Regions from separate parts of the Ferrimonas sp. genome, predicted to be linked through region 3. Evidence: predicted binding sites of a transcription regulator. Region 3 holds the regulator's gene; each other region holds the start of a gene.
The links. Region 3 encodes NrdR, which represses ribonucleotide reductase genes. Its sites were predicted from a motif close to AAACACNANATNTNGTGTTT; they were not measured.
Positions count from the first base shown of each region.

Region 1: the regulator NrdR is predicted to act here: its motif matches at 1,473-1,492, upstream of nrdD (anaerobic ribonucleoside-triphosphate reductase).
Region 2: the regulator NrdR is predicted to act here: its motif matches at 2,427-2,446, upstream of nrdA (class 1a ribonucleoside-diphosphate reductase subunit alpha).

Region 1 covers NZ_JBLXDO010000018.1:16,074-22,706, reverse strand. Annotated here, with positions in the region: gene pepF (oligoendopeptidase F) at 1-1,032, shown strand, start outside; gene nrdD (anaerobic ribonucleoside-triphosphate reductase) at 1,531-3,648, shown strand; gene nrdG (anaerobic ribonucleoside-triphosphate reductase-activating protein) at 3,710-4,207, shown strand; gene ACN0RV_RS14730 (MBL fold metallo-hydrolase) at 4,275-5,090, opposite strand; gene ACN0RV_RS14725 (hypothetical protein) at 5,175-5,600, opposite strand; gene ACN0RV_RS14720 (alkyl/aryl-sulfatase) at 5,758-6,633, opposite strand, start outside.
Region 2 covers NZ_JBLXDO010000018.1:41,783-48,415, forward strand. Annotated here, with positions in the region: gene nrdA (class 1a ribonucleoside-diphosphate reductase subunit alpha) at 15-2,291, opposite strand; gene ACN0RV_RS14855 (HAD family hydrolase) at 2,655-3,332, opposite strand; gene ubiG (bifunctional 2-polyprenyl-6-hydroxyphenol methylase/3-demethylubiquinol 3-O-methyltransferase UbiG) at 3,325-4,035, opposite strand; gene gyrA (DNA gyrase subunit A) at 4,351-6,633, shown strand, end outside.
Region 3 covers NZ_JBLXDO010000013.1:50,801-57,433, reverse strand. Annotated here, with positions in the region: gene ACN0RV_RS12600 (SMR family transporter) at 1-124, shown strand, start outside; gene ACN0RV_RS12595 (methyl-accepting chemotaxis protein) at 159-1,790, shown strand; gene panD (aspartate 1-decarboxylase) at 1,803-2,186, shown strand; gene glyA (serine hydroxymethyltransferase) at 2,366-3,622, shown strand; gene nrdR (transcriptional regulator NrdR) at 3,885-4,334, shown strand; gene ribD (bifunctional diaminohydroxyphosphoribosylaminopyrimidine deaminase/5-amino-6-(5-phosphoribosylamino)uracil reductase RibD) at 4,334-5,446, shown strand; gene ACN0RV_RS12570 (riboflavin synthase) at 5,447-6,103, shown strand; gene ribBA (bifunctional 3,4-dihydroxy-2-butanone-4-phosphate synthase/GTP cyclohydrolase II) at 6,117-6,633, shown strand, end outside.

The sequences.
Region 1 (6,633 bases), on a different contig from region 3:
ATTCCGGTTGAGGTATACAGCGCCCTGGTAGACACCACCAACGCCAACCTGGACACCCTGCAGCGCTACCTTAAGTTACGCTCTCGTATGCTGAAATTGGATGATCAAGGCTATTTTGACATCTACCCAGCCGTGGTCAAAGCCACAGGTGATTATCCCATCGAGCGCGGCATTGAGATGATGCTGGCCTCCCTGGAGCCCATGGGCGATGCTTACGTCGATAAGATCCGCACCGGCCTGGATCAGCGCTGGATGGATACTTACCCCAAACTGGGCAAGCGCTCTGGTGCCTACATGAGCGGCAGCGCCTACGACGTTCACCCCTACGTGCTGATGAACTACAACGATGACTACACCTCGGTGTCTACCCTGACCCACGAGTGGGGCCACGCCACGCACTCGGTGTATGCCAACGCCAATCAGCACTACGCCACCGCAGGCTACGCCACCTTTACCGCAGAGATCGCCTCCACGTTCCAGGAGCACCTGCTCACCGACTACGCGCTGAAAAACGCCGCTGACGACAATGAACGCCTCTACTACCTGGGCCAAACTCTGGAGAAGTTCCGCCAGACCTTCTTCCGTCAGACCATGTTTGCGGAATTTGAGCGTGCCATCCACGAAGAGGTGGAGAAGGGCCAACCCCTGAGTGACACCCGCGCTTCAGAGATCTTCCTGGACCTGCTGCGTCGCTACCACGGTCACGATAAAGGCGTGATGGCCATCGATGACGCCTACGGCATCGAGTGGGCCTATGTGCCCCACTTCTACTACAACTTCTATGTGTATCAGTACGCCACCTCCATCGCAGCCTCTGCGGCCTTCGCCGATGAGGTACTCAGCGGCGACAAGGCGGCCTACGATCGCTACCTTAACCTGCTGAAGTCCGGTGGCAGCGACTACCCATATGACCTGGTGAAAAACGCCGGGGTCGACCTGGCTTCCGCCCAGCCTTATGAAGCGATCTTTAAGCGAATGAACCGACTGATGGACGAGATGGAAACCATTCTTGATCGCAGCGAAAAGCTGTAAAAAGAGGGTCACTTCGCACTGAGCAAAAAGGGAGCAAACGCTCCCTTTTTTTGTTATCAAAAACCGCTTTTTGCGATCGATTGTTTAACAAGGATCTAACCACAGCTCTAAGGCAGGGCAACCAAGGGGCGGAGCGGGTTTTCCACAAGCTGTGAATCCATCCACAGGGACGAGTATGACGAACACTGTTTCCATCACACTCTGCCCCCCTCATTTTTGCATCGACAACCGCCGACTCTGTGTTCAGAGATCACATCAAAGGATCATCACCGATACATCTTGATTACTTTTGAAAAACTTGATCAAAACCAATGAATCACCTGGCGGTAACCTCATTCGAATTTTGGGTAGTGATCTTCTTGATCGCGATCAATTTATCCGACGGAATTTTGGCGCTTAATATGCGTCGTACCCCCACATATGGGCCATATTCAAGACAAGGCAACAAGATGTAGTGCTTGTCAAGGCCTATTCCTACATTCTTAAGGATTTTTTCTCATGCCAGTTGTGATTAAGAGAGACGGTTGTCAGGTGCCCTTTGATAGCGCAAGGATTCGCGACGCTATCGCACGGGCTGCCATGGCAGCTGACGTCAAGGATGATGATTACGCTCAACGTGTCTCCGACACCATTGAGCAGGAACTGGCTGAGTCTGGCAACGTCAACATCGACGAGATCCAGCAGATGGTGGAAAACCATCTGATGTCGGGCCCCTACAAAGCGGTGGCCCGTGCCTACATCGAATATCGCCACGACCGCGATATTGCCCGCGAATCCAATAGCCGCCTGAACCGGGAGATCCGTGGCCTGGTGGATCAGAGCAACGCTGCCCTGCTCCACGAAAACGCCAACAAGGACTCCAAGGTGATCCCCACTCAGCGTGACCTGCTGGCCGGCATCGTTGCCAAGCACTACGCCACCCGACACATCCTGCCTCGGGATGTGGTCAAGGCCCATGAGTGCGGAGAGATCCACTATCACGACCTGGACTACGCCCCCTTCTTCCCCATGTTCAACTGCATGTTGATCGATCTGGAAGGGATGCTGACCGGCGGCTTTAAGATGGGTAACGCCGAAATCGACGTACCCAAGTCCATCTCCACCGCCACCGCGGTGACCGCACAGATCATTGCCCAGGTCGCCAGCCACATCTATGGTGGTACCACCATCAACCGCATCGATGAGGTGCTGGAACCTTACGTTACCAAGAGCTACGAAAAGCACCTGGAAGTGGGCAAGGAGTGGCAGGTATCCGACGTGAAGGCCTACGCCATGGCTCGCACCGAGAAGGAGTGTTATGACGCCTTCCAGAGCCTGGAGTACGAGGTCAACACCCTGCATACCGCCAATGGCCAGACCCCCTTCGTAACCTTCGGCTTTGGCCTGGGTACCAGCTGGCAGAGCCGCCTGATCCAACAATCCATCCTCAAGGTGCGCATGGTGGGCCTGGGCAAGAACCACAAGACCCCGGTGTTCCCCAAACTGGTGTTCGCCATCCGCGATGGCCTGAACCACAAAGAGGGCGACGCCAACTACGACATCAAGAAGCTGGCGCTGGAGTGCTCCACCAAGCGTATGTACCCGGATATCCTCAACTATGACCGTGTGGTCGAGGTGACCGGATCCTTCAAAACCCCCATGGGTTGCCGTAGCTTCCTGTCCGCCTATGAGCAGGACGGCCAGCTGGTGCACGAAGGTCGCAACAACCTGGGCGTGGTCAGCCTTAACCTGCCCCGCATTGCCATCGAAGCCAAGGGCAATGAGAACCTGTTCTTCGAACTGCTGGACGATCGCCTGGCGCTGGCGAAGAAGGCCCTGATGACCCGCATCGACCGCCTTGAAGGCGTTAAGGCACGGGTGGCCCCCATCCTGTACATGGAGGGTGCCTGCGGTGTTCGCCTGAAGCCGGACGATGACATCAGTGAAATCTTCAAAAATGGCCGAGCCTCCATCTCTCTGGGCTACATTGGTCTGCATGAGACCGTAAACGCCCTGTACGGGGCTTGTGGTCACGTGTTTGACTCCGAGGAGATGCGCACCAAGGCCCTGACCATCGTAGAGCGTCTGCGCGCCGCTACCGACGCCTGGAAAGCACAAACCGGCTACGGCTTCAGCCTCTACTCCACCCCCAGTGAAAACCTGTGCACCCGGTTCTGCAAGATCGATCAGCGCCAGTTCGGCGTTGTCGACGGCGTAACCGATAAGGGCTACTACACCAACAGTTTCCACCTGGATGTGGAAAAGAAGGTGAACCCCTACGATAAGATCGATTTCGAGAAGCCCTATCCGAAAATCGCCAACGGTGGCTTCATCTGCTACGGCGAGTACCCCAACATGCAGAAAAACGTCGAGGCGTTGGAAGACGTGTGGGATTACGCCTACCAGCACGTGCCCTACTATGGCACCAACACCCCCATCGATGAGTGCTATAAGTGCGGCTTCACCGGTGAGTTCGATTGCACCTCAAAAGGCTTCACCTGCCCCAAGTGCGGCAACCATGATCCGGCTAAGGTGTCCGTGACCCGACGTGTATGCGGTTACCTGGGCAGCCCTGACGCCCGTCCCTTCAACGAGGGTAAGCAGGAAGAGGTAAAGCGTCGGATTAAGCACCTGTAGCATTTGAGTACATGATAGAGGGCAGGGCCTGTCCCTGCCCTTTTTGATGAAGGGCCCCTCAATGAACTATCACAACTATTATCCGGTGGACGTGGTCAATGGACTGGGCACTCGCTGCACCCTGTTTGTGGCGGGATGTGTCCATCAGTGTAAGGGGTGTTACAACCAGAGCACCCAGCGACTGGACTCCGGTCACCCCTTCACCGAGGAGATGGCTGACCAGATCATCCGTGATCTGAGCGACACCCGCATCAAACGCCGTGGCCTGAGCCTCTCCGGCGGAGACCCTCTGCACCCGGCCAATGTACCCGCCATTCTCGAGCTGGTGACCCGGGTCAAGGAGCACTGCCCAGACAAAGACATCTGGTGCTGGACAGGTTACCGCCTGGATGAGCTGGACGAAGCGCAGCGGGCACTGCTGCCCTATCTGGATGTGCTGATCGACGGCCGTTTCGAACAGGAACTGGCGGATCCCTCTTTGCTTTGGCGAGGCAGCAGCAACCAGGTGATCCACCGCCTCTCACAAAGGGCGCAGGAGAGCGTGCCCGCCGTAGAGTAACATCCGCACGCCAAAGGCAGACAACAAAGGGGCCCTCAGGCCCCTTTGTCATTGTCGTCGTAAATCGCTACACCTTAGCCGAATCGATTGCCACCGCCTGCCTGATCAGGTTGCCCTTGCTGATGTTGTAGCCACTGAGCTTGGACAGCCAATCTTCCGGCCCCAACAGCCGGTTGATGATCTCGTCAGGCTCTATCCCCTCCCGATGCAAAGCACTGGCCTTGTCACACAGTCCGCGCAGGTTATCCAGCTTCTCCCTCAAGGCCAGGTGGCCCTGAGGGACTATGCCCCTGTGAGGGCAAAACAGCACATCAAACTCCAGCGCCAGCACCTTGTTGATGCTCTGCATCAACTGCAACAGGTTTTCATCCGCCCTCAGGTAACGGATCGACTTGGACAGGTAGAGATCCCCGCTAAACAGGTAACCCCGATCCGGCCAGTGGAAGCAGGTCAGGTCCTTAGCGTGTCCCGGGGTATGAACCGCATGCAGCGCTCCACCTGCAGCCATCGGAACCTGCTCAGGCAGAGTTTGGGTCTCCACAGGCTGTGGGCTGCCCCAGATCAGCCTCTGAATAGGGGGAATGCGATAACCCCGAGCCAGCTTGGCCCGGCCCAATTCGGGCGCCAGAGGGGTCAAATGGTAGCGGGTGGCGATTCGGGCGGCGTTGCCCGCATGATCTTCATGATGATGGGTCAGCAACAGCCGCTTGGGAGGTTGGGCATCGAGGAGACGACGTATGGTGGCCCACTGGTTTGGCGGTCCGGTGTCAATCTGGGTTTCGCCGATGCGGTAGAGGATGAAGGTGGTGTTGATCCCCTGATTGAAGCGCCCTACCCGCACGCCTTCAACCCCTTCATGAGCCATTCTTTCCCTGACTGGCATCGCATCCCCCTGCGCCCTTTCGCTTGTCTAACCTTTCAAGCTAACAGAGGGTTCACAGGCGCACAAGGCGACAGGCCCGGTCTTTCAGGCGCTCGGATTGCGCCAGCGTTGCAGAACCAGGGCGCCCAACATCACGATGATGATGTTCACCACAAGCTCGGAGGGACCGAACACCCGGCAATCGTCACAGCTGCTCAGCAATGAAGCACTCAGACGAGCAACACCATAATGAATCAGGGGAAACAGCAGCAGCAGTCCGCCGCCAAAGGCCATGGGCAGAGTACGCCGCTCGATGCCGGCACCGATCAGCAACAGGCCCGACGCCAACCAACATGAGGGCAGCCAGTAGTTGGCCAGCACAAATTGCTTGAGTTCGCTGCTGGCACCGTGGCGGTGACCAACATCATCATACACCTGGAAGGCCAGAGGAAATTCAAACAGCAGGGCAAGAAATGGGAAAAGGATCAATCCCAGTGCGGCCCAGTAGCATCCGCGTTTTAGCCAGTTCATCAATACCGTCCCTTAAACACTCCACCTTTAGAGAGCGGCACGCTCCCGAGGTTCCTGAAGAAGAGTCGATTTACCGGATCGGAATACATTTGTAACCGGAAAGTAAATCGGCGCCGAAGTTTATTCGCTTCGGCGCCGGTCATCAAGATAAATAATTTTATGGTTCGACGATGGAAAAATCACCGTTAACAGGTTCAAACAGTCGGAAGAAGGCCACCATGTCCATGATGCTGCCATCCACACTGAGGTTGTCACCGGTGACCAGGTCCTGCATAGCCACCTGACGAGAGGCCACCTGGATGAACAGCTTGCGGCTGAGCCCGAGATACGGAATGGACTCTTCTGGCTCATCATTCAAGGTCCGGTAGTGCAGTACCCCGTTGGCGATCTCCAGCAAATAACGCTCCTGGGCGCCCAGGATCTCTAGTACCAGGGCGTAGCGTTCCACACCGGCGGCCTCATAGTCGACTCTGGTGGCCAGAGCGTCGAGGAAATGAGGCGTATCGGTCTGATAAAGAACTCCGGCCATCTTCTTCTCCATACTCAGCCCCTCGGGCACCCCCTCCCGCAACTCCAGGGCAGCGCTCAGATAGGAGTCACGCCAGGTACCAGATTCGGCCTGATACCCCATCTGCTCGTAAGCCCGGGCCAGCATCTCTTTGGCACTGCTGTCATCGGGGTCGAAGAACACCAGGTGATTAAGCAGCTCGGCTGCCCAGCGGTACTCACCCAGATCCATGGCTGCGGTCGCCTTATTGCGCATCGCTTCGGCGCCGCCAGCCAGCTCTACATAGCGCCTGGCCGCCGAGGAGCGTGGCAGTGGGTCCAGATGTGCCGGATTGCCGTCATACCAGCCAAAGTAGAATTGATAGACCGCTCGAATATTGTGTTTCAAGGTGCCGTAATAGCCTCTGGCAGAAAACTCCTCCCTCAACCCTTGAGGCAACTGCAGCTGTTCGGCGATCTCCCCCGGCGTGTAGCCCTGATTGGCCAGCCTCAGGGTCTGGTCGTGGATGAATTTATAGAGGTCACG
Region 2 (6,633 bases), on a different contig from region 3:
GCGGAGCCGGCCGCTTAAATCTTACAGGCGCCGCCGGCGCAATCATCGGCTCCGTCGGTCTTACTGCTGGAGTCCGACTGGCCATCCCGGGTGTTCTGATAGTACAGGGTCTTGAGGCCGTACTTGTAGGCCAGCATCAAGTCCTTGAGCAGGACGTTCATGGGCATCTTGTTCTCATTGAAGCGGCCCGGATCGTAGTTGGTGTTGGCGGAGATCGCCTGATCGACGAACTTCTGCATAATCCCCACCAGTTGCAGGTAACCGGTGTTGTCCGGGATGTCCCACAGTAGCTCGTACTGGTTCTTGAGGGTCTCGATGCCGGGCACCACCTGCTTCATGATGCCGTCTTTGGAGCCCTTGACGCTTACCAGGCCACGAGGCGGCTCGATGCCGTTGGTGGCGTTGGAGATCTGCGAGCTGGTCTCCGAAGGCATCAGCGCGGACAGGGTGGAGTTGCGCAGGCCGAACTCCTGGATGTCGGCACGCAGGGCTTCCCAGTCCAGGTGCAGCGGCTCTTCGCAGAACTGGTCCACCGCCTTCTTGTAAGTATCGATGGGCAGCAGCCCCTGGGCGTAGGTGGTCTCGTTGAAGCCCGGACAGGCCCCTTGCTCCTTGGCCAGATTGTTGGAGGCCTTGAGCAGGTAATACTGAATCGCTTCGAACGCCTTGTGGGTCAGGGCATTGCCGCTGCCGTCGGAGTAGCGAGCGCCGTTCTTCGCCAGGTAGTAGGCAAAGTTGATCACCCCGATGCCCAGGGTACGGCGCTTCATGGAGCCCAGCTCGGCGGCCGGTACCGGGTAGTCCTGGTAGTCCAGCAGGCTGTCCAGGGCACGAACCGCCAGATCCGCCAGCTCTTCCAGTTCGCTCAACTCGTCGATGGCGCCCAGGTTGAAGGCGGACAGGGTGCACAGGGCAATCTCGCCATTGGGGTCGTCCAGGCTGTTCAGCGGCTTGGTGGGCAGGGCGATCTCCAGGCACAGGTTGGACTGCTTCACCGGGGCCACCTTGGGGTCGAAGGGGCTGTGGGTGTTGCAGTGGTCCACGTGCTGGATGTAGATGCGGCCGGTGGAGGCGCGCTCCTGCATCAGCAGGCCAAACAGGCTGACCGCTTTCACCGTCTTGCGGCGAATGCTGCTGTCCGCTTCGTACTGGGTGTACAGGCGCTCAAACTCTTCCTGATCGGCGAAGAAGGCATCGTACAGGCCGGGTACGTCGGACGGGGAGAACAGGCTGATGTCGCCGCCGTCAATCAGGCGCTGGTACAGGGTGCGGTTAATTTGTACGCCGTAGTCCAGGTGACGGATACGGTTGGCGTCGGTGCCGCGGTTGTTCTTCAGTACCAGCAGCTCTTCCGCTTCCAGGTGCCACAGGGGATAGAACAGGGTGGCGGCACCGCCGCGAACCCCGCCCTGGGAGCAGGACTTCACCGCAGTCTGGAAGTGTTTGAAGAAGGGCAGGCAGCCGGTGTGGAAGGCTTCGCCGCCACGAATGGGGCTGCCCAGGGCCCGGATGCCGCCGCCGTTGATGCCGATGCCGGCACGTTGGCTGACGTAGTTGACGATGGCCGCCGAGGTGGCGTTGATGGAGTCCAGGCTGTCACCACACTCAATCAGCACGCAGGAGCTGAACTGGCGGGTGGGGGTGCGCACGCCGGACATGATGGGCGTGGGCAGGGAGATCTTGAACTTGGAAGTGGCGTCGTAGAACCGCTTCACGTACTCCAGACGTTCGCCCTTGGGGTAGTTGGCGAACAGACAGGCGGACACCAGCATGTAGAGGAACTGGGCGCTCTCGAACACCTCACCGGTGACCCGGTTCTGCACCAGGTACTTGCCTTCCAGCTGCTTCACCGCCGCGTAAGAGAAATCCATGTCACGCCAGTGGTCGATGTGATCGTTCAGCTCATTGAGTTCTTCACGGCTGTAGTCGCTGAGGATGTGCTGGTCGTACTTACCCGTTTCCACCATCTTGGTGACGTGGTCATACAGGTGAGGGGGCTCGAAATGGCCATAGGCCTTTTTGCGCAGGTGGAACACCGCCAGGCGGGCAGCCAGGTACTGATAATCCGGGGTCTCCTCGCTGATGAGATCAGCGGCCGCCTTGATGATGGTCTCGTGGATCGCCTCGGTGGTCATGCCATCGAAGAAGTGGATGTGGCTGGCCAGTTCGACCTGGGAGACAGACACATTGTTCAGATCCTGAGCGGCCCAGTAGATCACCCGATGGATCTTGTCCAGATCCAGGGGTTCCTGTTTACCACTTCGTTTAGTGATGAGGAGAGATTTAGTCATGTCCGATTTCTCGTTCCAGAGCCACCCACTGCGGCAAAGGTGGTCCCTGAAACATTATCCTTAGTTTGAGTACCTGAGAATTGCCGATCACCGCTTGAACGGCAATCACCCCTGATTGTGTGTGTTTTTATTATCGGGCACTACATGTAGTAGTGCCGATGGGTTGATCTACAAGATAAGGCGGTTTTCGGATCTGTGCAATAGGTCCGGATGTGATCAAATTGTGGGTAAGCTTGTGAATAATTAGGTGGGGGAAAATATGTGCTTCTGCTAAGCCTTACCACCATTGGGCTGAGGAAAATGCAAGTGTTTTTTTCACAAAAACAACGGGGCAAAAAAAATTTTTTGCCCCGGTTCGTATGACTATTTTTGAGTCAGATCGCGAATGAGATCGAACAGATCCTCCGGACGATCGCAGCGGTGGTGAGCCGGCCAGGTGTGGGCCTGATCCTCTTCGCTGATGTAGCCCCACAAGGCGGCCACACTGATCATTCCGGCGCGGTTGGCGGCCACCACATCCCGCTCCGCATCGCCTACGTAGAGGATGCTGTCCGGGGTCAGAGACAGCGTTTCGGCGCCCAGGTGCAGTGGAGCAGGGTCGGGCTTGGCCACCGGCAGGGTGTCGCCTCCCACCAGAACGGCACTGCCAGAGAGCTCAGGTTGTTGAGCCAGCAACTGACGAGCCAGCCCTTCGGGCTTGTTGGTGATGATCCCCCAGGGCAGCAGGTTCTTATCCAGGTAGCCGAGCATCGGGGGGATGCCGTCATAGGGACGAGTATGGTGGCTGATGCGCTCGGCGTAGGCGGCCAGCAGGGTGTCACGCATCGGCGTGATGTCGGTGCGATGAAAGCTGTCCCCGAGGCCCGCCTTGAGCAGACCCTTGGAACCATGGCTGGAATAGAGGTAAGCCTGCTCGTCGGTGATGCCGGGGTAGCCGAACTTGGCCAGGGCCACGTTGGCGGCATGGCCCAGATCCAGGGCGGTGTCCAGCAGGGTGCCGTCCAGGTCGAACAGCACCCCCTTGATGGCGGCGTTACTCATTGGGCTTAACCGCGTGAATCATATAGTTGATGTCCATGCGGCTGGAGAGACGGAAGGTCTCGGTCAGTGGGTTGTAGAGAACGCCGTCGGCGTGCTGAACCCGCAGGCCGGCCCGCTCACACCACTGAATCAGCTGGGAGGGGCGCAGGAACTTGCTGTAGTCGTGGGTGCCTTTGGGCAGCACCTTCACGATCTGCTCGGCGCCGACGATGGTGGTCATGTAGGCCAGAGGGGTCTTGTTGATGGTGGATAGGTACAGGTGACCACCGGGTTTGACCATCTGGGCGCAGGCGCGAACCACGGATTCAGGGTCGGGCACATGCTCCAGCATCTCCATGCAGGTCACCACATCGTAGTGGGCCCCCTTGTGTTCGGCGTGGGCCTCGGCGGTACACAGCTGGTAGTCGATATCCAGCTCACTCTCCAGGGCATGCAGCCTGGCTACCTCGATGGGCTCTTCGCCCATGTCCAGGCCGGTGGCACGGGCACCGGCTTTGGCCATGGCTTCGGTCAGCAGGCCGCCGCCGCAGCCCACATCCAGCACCTGCTTGCCAAACAGGCCATCGGCGTGACGCTCAATGTAGGCGGCGCGAAGGGGGTTGAGTTGGTGCAGAGGCTTGGAGTGCCCCATGGGATCCCACCAGGTGGAAGCCAGCTTCTCAAATTTGCCCACTTCTACGGGATCGACGTTTGACTGCTGCATTCTGTGTCCTTTCTTTAGATACTGCGTGCCAGCCTCTGATCGGCAGGCTCCGATGACGCCAGTATACGATGGCGCCGGATGGGGAGAAAGACAGGGTTGGGAGGAAAACACCTCAAACAGACACAAAATGGTACATTTTACCCACGCCTTCGCACGTTTTTTGGTCAGTTGTAAGCCGTTGTTTCCTGAGGCAAGAAACGCAGCTTTTCAACGCCAATGTCTGTGCTACAATGCCGAATTACCGTTTTTGCCGGCCTGGCCGGCTCGGCGGGGAAATTGGGATTCTCTGCCGCATTTAGGGGACACTATCTGTCTATGACTGATCTGGCTAACGAAATTACGCCGATTAATATCGAAGAGGAGTTGAAAAGCTCCTATCTCGACTATGCCATGAGCGTGATTGTCGGGCGTGCATTGCCCGACGTCCGGGACGGCCTTAAGCCTGTTCACCGTCGCACCCTGTTCGCGATGAACGGCCTGGGTAACGACTGGAACAAACCCTACAAGAAATCCGCCCGTGTGGTGGGTGACGTTATCGGTAAATACCACCCCCACGGTGACAGTGCGGTCTACGACACCATTGTGCGTATGGCTCAGCCTTTCTCCCTGCGTTACTGCCTGGTGGACGGCCAGGGTAACTTCGGTTCCGTCGACGGTGACTCCGCGGCGGCAATGCGATACACCGAAGTGCGCATGGCCAAGATCTCCCACGAGCTGCTGGCAGACTTGGATAAGGAAACCGTGGACTACGTGCCCAACTACGATGGCACGGAACAGATTCCAGAGGTGTTGCCCACCAAGGTGCCAAACCTGCTGGTCAACGGCTCCAGTGGTATTGCGGTGGGCATGGCCACCAACATTCCGCCTCATAACCTCACCGAGGTGATCGACGGCTGCCTGGCCTTTATCGACAACGGCGACATCAGCATCGATGAGCTGATTGAGATCATTCCCGGTCCCGACTTCCCCACCGGCGGCATCATCAATGGCCGCAAGGGGATCATCGACGCCTACAAGACCGGTCGCGGCAAGATCTACGTGCGTGCCCGGTCCGATGTGGAAACCAGCAGCACCGGCAAAGAGTCCATCATTGTTCACGAACTGCCTTATCAGGTGAACAAGGCCCGTTTGATCGAGAAGATCGCCGAGCTGGTGAAGGACAAGAAGCTGGAGGGGATCTCCGGCCTGCGCGATGAGTCCGATAAGGACGGCATGCGCGTGGTGATTGAACTGAAGCGTGGTGAAGTGCCGGAAGTGGTACTGAACAACCTCTATGCTCAGACTCAGATGCAGACGGTATTCGGCATCAACATGGTGGCACTGGGCAACAATCAGCCCAAGCTGTTCAACCTGAAAGAGACTCTGGATGCCTTCGTGACTCACCGTCGCGAAGTGGTGACCCGTCGTACTGTGTACGAACTGCGCAAGGCGCGCGAGCGGGCTCACATCCTCGAAGGTCTGGCCATCTCCCTGGCCAACATCGACCCTGTGATTGAGCTGATTCGTCACTCACCGACCCCGGCAGAGGCCCGCGAAGCCTTGCTGTCCCGCGGTTGGGAGCTGGGTAATGTGGCCTCCATGCTGGAGAAGGCCGGCGATGACGCCGCCCGCCCAGACTGGTTGACCCCAGAGTTCGGCATCCGTGACGGCCTCTACTACCTGACTCAGACTCAGGCCCAGGCGATTCTGGATCTGCGTCTGCAGAAGCTGACCGGTCTGGAACACGAGAAGATCCTCGACGAGTACCGTGAACTGCTGAATGTGATCGCCGAGCTGATGCACATCCTTGCCAGCCCAGAGCGCCTGATGGAAGTGATCCGTGAGGAGCTGGAAGCGATTCGAGCCGAGTACGGTGATGAGCGTAAGACCGAGATCAGCTCCGCCTCCGCAGACATCTCCCTGGAAGACCTGATCACCGAAGAAGACGTGGTGGTGACCCTGTCCCACGCCGGTTACTGTAAGTACCAGCCTCTGAGCGATTACGAAGCCCAGCGTCGTGGCGGCAAGGGTAAGGCGGCGGCCAAGATGAAGGATGAAGACTTCATCGAGCGCCTGCTGGTGGCCAACACCCACGACACTATCCTGTGCTTCTCCAACGCAGGTAAGGTGTACTGGCTCAAGGTGTACCAGCTGCCTCTGGCCAGCCGTACTGCCCGTGGTAAGCCGATTGTGAATCTGCTGCCGCTGGACGAAGGCGAGGTGATTCAGGCGATTCTGCCGGTCCGTGAGTATGACCCAAGCAAGTACATCGTGTTTGCTACCGCCAAGGGCACCGTCAAGAAGACCGCCCTGGACGCCTACAGCCGTCCTCTGTCTTCCGGTATCCGCGCCATCAACCTCAACGAGGGTGATGAGCTGATCGCCGTGGACATCACCGATGGCAGCAACGAAGTGATGCTGTTCTCCGACGCCGGTAAGGTGGTGCGTTTCGACGAGTCCAACGTCCGTTCCATGGGTCGTACCGCCACCGGTGTGCGCGGCATCGCCCTGGATGACGTGGACCGTGTGGTCTCCATGATTGTTCCTCGAGACGATGGCGCCATCCTCACCGTGACCCAGAACGGTTATGGTAAGCGTACCGCCGAATCCGAGTACCCA
Region 3 (6,633 bases):
GGTTGCCGTCATCGCCTGGCTGGTTCAGGGGCAGAAGCTGGACGGGCCCGCGCTGCTGGGATGTGGCCTGATCCTGGCCGGCACTCTGGTCATCCACCTGTTCTCAACGGTATCGGTCCGCTAGGGCCCCAAAACAATCATCAAGCAAGGAGTATCAGGTGCGAGTCAGTAACCTGAGTGTGAGAAACAAGATCGCCCTGGGGTACCTGGGCATCGCCCTGGCCTTTGCCCTGTTGATCGGTCTGGTGACCCGTCAGACCATGGAGATGGACAGGACCATGGTCCAGTTCAGCCAGCAGACCCTGCCCAGGCTGATGTTGGTGGAGGATATGCGCGCCTTCATCATCGACTATCGAAAGTATGATTTCTCCCTGGTGTCCAACGCCGGGGATCCGGACATGGGCCTGTGGGTCGCCGATGGCCGCAAGATGCCGCTGACCATGGAGGGTCACCTCACAGAGTATGCCGCCGGGGTAGAGTCTGAGCTGGAGCGCCAGACTCTGGCGCAGCTTCAGCAAGCCTGGAAAAACTACCTGATCGCCAATGCCCCCTTCCTGGACCTGGTCAGTGAAGACCGATACCAGGACGCCAACGGCGCCATCATGGCCAGCTACCCCGCCTATCTGAAACTGATGGAAGCCACCGAGGCACTGGTGGAATTTAATCAGAAGGTGGTGGAGGCGGACACCCTCGCCAGTCAGGAGGCGTCTCAGCGCAGCTACTGGGTGTTGGGCGGCGGCACCCTGCTGCTCTGCGCCTTCATGCTGGTGACCGCCCTGGTGTTGGTTCGCCAGATTTGCCTGCCTCTGGCCAGGGTTCGGGCCTTCATTGCCGCTGTGGCCCAGGGGGACCTTACCTGTCAGCTGGATCAGTCCCGTTTTTCCCAGGATGAACTGGGGCAACTGGCCGCCGACAGCAGGCGGATGGGCGAGCGGCTGGCCTCTCTGGTGGCTGAAATTGCCGGGGCCGCCGATCAGCTTGGCGGCGCCATCGATGAGGTTGGCTCCGTATCGGAACAGGTGTCTCAGGGGATGGTGCAGCAGCAGGCCCGCATTGGCTCCATCGCCGCGGCCATGACCCAGATGCAGACCACGGTGGATGAGGTGGCTGGTAATACCCAGTCCGCCTCGGGCTCGGCGGATCAGGCCAATGACGACGCCGCAACCGGCATGAGTGAGGTGCAAAGCAGCATCCAGGGCATTGGTGAGGCTGAAAGGGTGATCCAGCAGGCAGGAGAGCTGGCGGCAGAGCTGGAGCGGGAGACCAATAACATCACCGTGGTGGTGGATGTGATCCGCGAGATTGCCGATCAGATCAATCTGCTGGCCCTCAATGCCGCCATCGAAGCGGCCCGGGCGGGAGAGCAGGGCCGGGGCTTTGCGGTGGTAGCCGACGAGGTGCGCACCCTGGCTGGCCGAACCCAGGAGTCCACCAGTCGCATCAATGCCATCATCGAGCAGCTTCAGGCCAGCTCAAAACAGGCCGGCGAGGCAACCCAGGCCAGCTGTGAGCTGATCAAGGGGTGTGTGGCCCAGGCAGACAGGGCCAGCCACTCCATGAACCAGGTGGTGAGCAGCATCGATGCCATCGCCGCCATGAACACCCAGATTGCCGGTGCCTGTGCCCAGCAGCAGTCTGTGGCCACCGAGCTTGGCCAGAACCTGGAAGGGGTCAGTCAGGCCTCCCGGGAGGTGGCCGCCGGCTCGGCTCAGACCGCCAGGGCCAGCGTTGAGCTGGGGCAACTCGCCTCCCAGTTGCACGGCGCCGTCAGTCAATTTCGCATCCAATAGAAGAGACCACTTATGATCACAACCATGTTGAAGGGCAAGCTGCATCAGGCCCGAGTGACCCACGCCGAACTGGAGTATGAAGGCTCCTGCGCCATCGACCGTGAGTTTCTGGCCCTGGCCGGGATCCTGGAGTACGAGAAGATCGAACTCTACAACGTCGACAACGGCGAGCGCTTCGCCACCTATGCCATTGCCGCCGAGGCGGGCAGCAAGGTGATCTCCGTCAATGGGGCCGCCGCCCACAAAGCCTCCCCCGGTGATCGGCTGATCATCTGCGCCTATGTGCAGATGGCCCAGCATCAGGCCCAGGCCCACAAGCCCTGCCTGGTGTATCTGGCCGAAGGCAACCGCGTGAAGGGGGTTGGCCAGGGCGTGCCGGTGCAGGCGGCCGGTTAAGAGGGTGCCTCGCCGATTCCTGGGGGATTGGCAAGGCGGATTTCGATGCGCAGGGATGCGCCATCTATCGCGTTCATTTATGAGGAAACAGCATCCGGGCTGTTTGGACTTGGGATCGGGGTCACACAGGAGTAAACTAGTGGCCGCCTAAAAAATAACCCCCTACGCAGGAGACATGGATGCTGGAAAAAACTATGAACATCGCCGATTTTGACCCCGAACTCTGGGAAGCGATGGAAGCGGAGCGTGTCCGTCAGGAAGAGCATATCGAACTGATCGCCTCCGAAAACTACACCAGCCCCCGAGTGCTGGAGGCCCAGGGCTCTCAGCTGACCAACAAGTATGCCGAAGGTTACCCTCACAAGCGCTACTACGGTGGTTGTGAGTACGTAGACAAGTCTGAAGAGCTGGCCATCAACCGTGCTAACGAGCTGTTTGGCTCCGACTACGCCAACGTGCAGCCCCACTCCGGTTCCCAGGCCAATGCCGCGGTCTACATGGCCCTGCTGCAGCCCGGTGATACCGTGCTGGGCATGAGCCTGGCCCACGGTGGCCACCTGACCCACGGCGCCAGCGTCTCCTTCTCCGGCAAAATGTACAACGCCGTGCAGTACGGTATCTCTCCCGAGACCGGCGAGATCGATTACGACGAAGTGCTGGCCCTGGCCAAGGAGCACCAGCCCAAGATGATCATCGCCGGCTTCTCCGCCTACTCCGGTGTTATCGACTGGGCCAAGTTCCGTGAGATCGCCGACCAGGTGGGTGCCTACCTGTTTGTGGACATGGCCCACGTGGCTGGTCTGATTGCCGCCGGTGTCTACCCCAACCCTGTGCCTCATGCTCACGTGGTGACCACCACCACCCACAAGACCCTGGCGGGTCCTCGTGGTGGCCTGATCCTCTCCGCCTGTGGCGACGAGACCATCTACAAGAAGCTGAACTCCGCGGTATTCCCCGGCGGTCAGGGCGGCCCTCTGTGTCACGTGATCGCTGCCAAGGCGGTGGCCTTCAAGGAAGCGCTGCAGCCTGAGTTCAAGACCTACCAGCAGCAGGTGGTGACCAACGCCCAGGCGATGGCCGAGGTGTTTATGACCCGAGGCTACAAGGTGGTGTCCGGTGGTACCCAGAACCACCTGTTCCTGTTGGACCTCATCGACAAGGACATTACCGGTAAAGATGCGGACGCTGCCCTGGGCCGCGCCAACATCACGGTCAACAAGAACTCTGTGCCTAACGATCCCCGCAGCCCCTTCGTGACCTCAGGCCTGCGTATCGGCACCCCTGCCCTGACCCGCCGTGGCATCAACGAGGCGGAGTGCCGCGAGATGACCGGCTGGATCTGTGACATCCTGGATGATTTCGGCAACGAAGCCGTGGTCGAGCGGGTGAAGTCCCAGGTGAAGGAGTTATGTGCTCGCCGTCCGGTTTACCGTTAAGCTGAATAAACCAGGGTGACTACCCCTTCTGTACAGGGCCCATCGTTCGATGGGCCCTGCTGTTTTCCTGCCCATAATGACCCGAATTCTCTTTTTGGGACGCTCTAATGTTAGTAAAGGGTTATGGAGCTCCTTCCAGACGGAGAGCCAGATCAAAGGGCGAGCCCCAATCCCCCGCAAACCGTTAACCTGAGGGCGTAAATCCGCTATTCTATGCAGTCAGTTAAGCTGTCCTGGTAAAAGGGACCCCGCCGGAGGCAACATGCACTGTCCATTTTGTTCAACCAACGACACCAAGGTGATCGATTCCCGTCTGGTGGCCGAAGGGCACCAGGTGCGACGTCGCCGCGAATGTCTCACCTGTCATGAGCGTTTCACCACCTTTGAAACCGCCGAACTGGTGATGCCCAGGGTGATCAAGCAGAACGGCACCCGAGAGCCGTTTGACGAGGATAAACTGCGCCGCGGCATTCAGCGCGCCGTAGAGAAGCGGCCGGTGTCTCAGGAAGCGATCGAACAGTCCCTGAGCAAGATCAAGTCTGCCCTGCGCGCCACAGGCGAACGGGAGGTGGGGTCAGACATGGTGGGCAACCTGGTGATGGAGCAGCTGATGGCCCTGGATAAGGTGGCTTACATCCGTTTCGCTTCCGTGTACCGGGCCTTCGAGGACCTGTCTCAATTCGGCGAAGCGATCGCCAAGCTGGAAAAGTAATGAACTGGTCAGAAGACGACTTTCAATTTATGCGCCGGGCCATTGAACTGGCCCGGCGCGGACGTTTCTCTACCCGCCCCAACCCTGCGGTGGGCTGCGTCATCGTCAAAGATGGCCAGGTGGTGGGGGAGGGGTTCCACCCCAAGGCGGGTGAGCCCCATGCCGAAGTGTTTGCCCTGCGCGCCGCCGCCGAGCAGGCCCGGGGGGCGACCGCCTATGTGACCCTGGAGCCCTGCTCCCATTACGGCCGCACGCCTCCCTGTGCCGAAGCCCTGATCAAATCCGGAGTCGGCCGAGTGGTGGCCGCCATGGTGGATCCCAACCCCCAGGTGGCGGGCCGGGGCCTGGCCATGCTGCGCGAGGCCGGCATCGAGGTGGCCTCCGGGTTGCTGGAGGGGGACGCCAGGGCGATCAACCCAGGCTTTATTATGCGGATGTCCACCGGACGTCCCTACATCCGCATCAAGCTGGCGGCCTCCGTTGATGGCCGCACCGCCCTGGCCAACGGTCAATCCAAGTGGATCACCGGCCCTCAGGCCAGGGCCGATGTTCAGGCGATGCGGCTGGCCCACGGCGCTATCATTACCGGTGCCGACTCGGTGCTGGCGGATGACCCGTCCATGAATGTGCGCCCCGAGCAGTTGCCCTCGTCGCTGGCACTGCCTCAGTACTGGTCTCAGCCCTTGCGGGTGGTGGTGGACGGCCGGGCCCGCTTGGCGCCACCGCTGAAGATGACCGAGATTGACGGTCCCATGTTGTTGGCGTCCACCCAGGCCTACGCTTGTGACTGGCCATCACCGGTGGAGTGCTGGCAGGGCCCCTCGAAGGGGGAGAAGCTGGATCTTCATGCCCTGATCGCTGAGCTGGCCGGGCGTCAGATCAACACCGTGATGGTGGAGGCCGGCGCCTCACTGGCCGGAGCCTTTCTCAGTTCCGGGCTCTGGGATGAACTAATTCTGTATCAGGCACCTAAGATGATGGGCAGCGATGGTCGCGGGGTAGTGAACCTGCCCGAGCTGGCTGAGATGGCCCAGGTGCCAGAGTTTCAATTTAAAGACGTACGCCGGGTTGGCGCCGATCTGCGGCTGACCCTGGTGCGCGCGGAGTCATAGATGTTTACAGGCATTATCGAAGCGGTAGGCACCTTGCGCCAGCTGGAGCGCCGTGGTGACGACCTCAAGGTTACCGTGGCCAGCGGCAAGCTGCCTCTGGAAGACGTGCAACTGGGAGACAGCATCGCCACCAACGGCGTCTGTCTCACCGTAGTGGAGAAGCTGGCGGACGGCTATGTGGCCGATGTGTCCGGTGAAACCCTGGCACGAACCAACTTTGCTCACTATCAGGTTGGCCAGAAGGTCAATCTGGAGCGGGCGGTGACCCCGGACACCCGTCTGGGTGGTCACCTGGTCAGCGGCCACATCGATGGTCTGGCCACAGTAGAAAGCGTCAGCCCCCGCGGACGCGCCATAGAGTATTGGCTGCGGGCCCCGTCGGGCCTGGGCCGCTACATTCCCGAGAAGGGGTCGGTGACCATTGATGGCATCAGCCTGACCGCCAACGAGGTGGACGGTCACCGTTTCCGACTTACCCTGGTACCCCATACCGTCCAGGAGACCACCATAGGTGAGCTCAAGCCCGGTTCTACGGTGAACCTGGAGGTGGATCTGATCGCCCGTTACCTGGAGCGACTGATGCAACCTCTGGATGATGAGCCTGAGACTGGCGGCATCACCATGGAGATGTTGGCAAAAACTGGATTCTTAAAATAACAAGGTCATCAAGATGGCACTGAACAGCATTGAAGAGATCATCGAGGATATCCGTCTGGGTAAGATGGTGATCCTGATGGACGACGAGGATCGCGAGAACGAGGGCGATCTGATCATGGCCGCGGAAGCGGTGACCCCGGAAGCGATCAACTTTATGGCCAAGTATGGCCGTGGACTGATCTGCATGCCCATGAGCGGTGAGCGCTGTGATCGCCTGGGCCTGCACCAGATGGTTTCCCGTCACACCGAGCAGTACGGCACCGCCTTTACCGTCTCCATCGAGGCGGCTCAGGGGGTCACTACGGGCATCTCCGCCGCCGACCGCGCGGTCACCATTTTGACCGCGGTGGCCAAGGACGCCAAGCCTACCGACCTGGTACAGCCAGGTCACATCTTCCCCCTGCGTGCCCGCGAGGGTGGGGTACTGACCCGAGCCGGTCACACCGAAGCCTCGGTGGACCTGGCCCGTCTGGGCGGATATGAGTCCGCTGCGGTGATTGTGGAGATCCTCAATGAGGATGGCACCATGG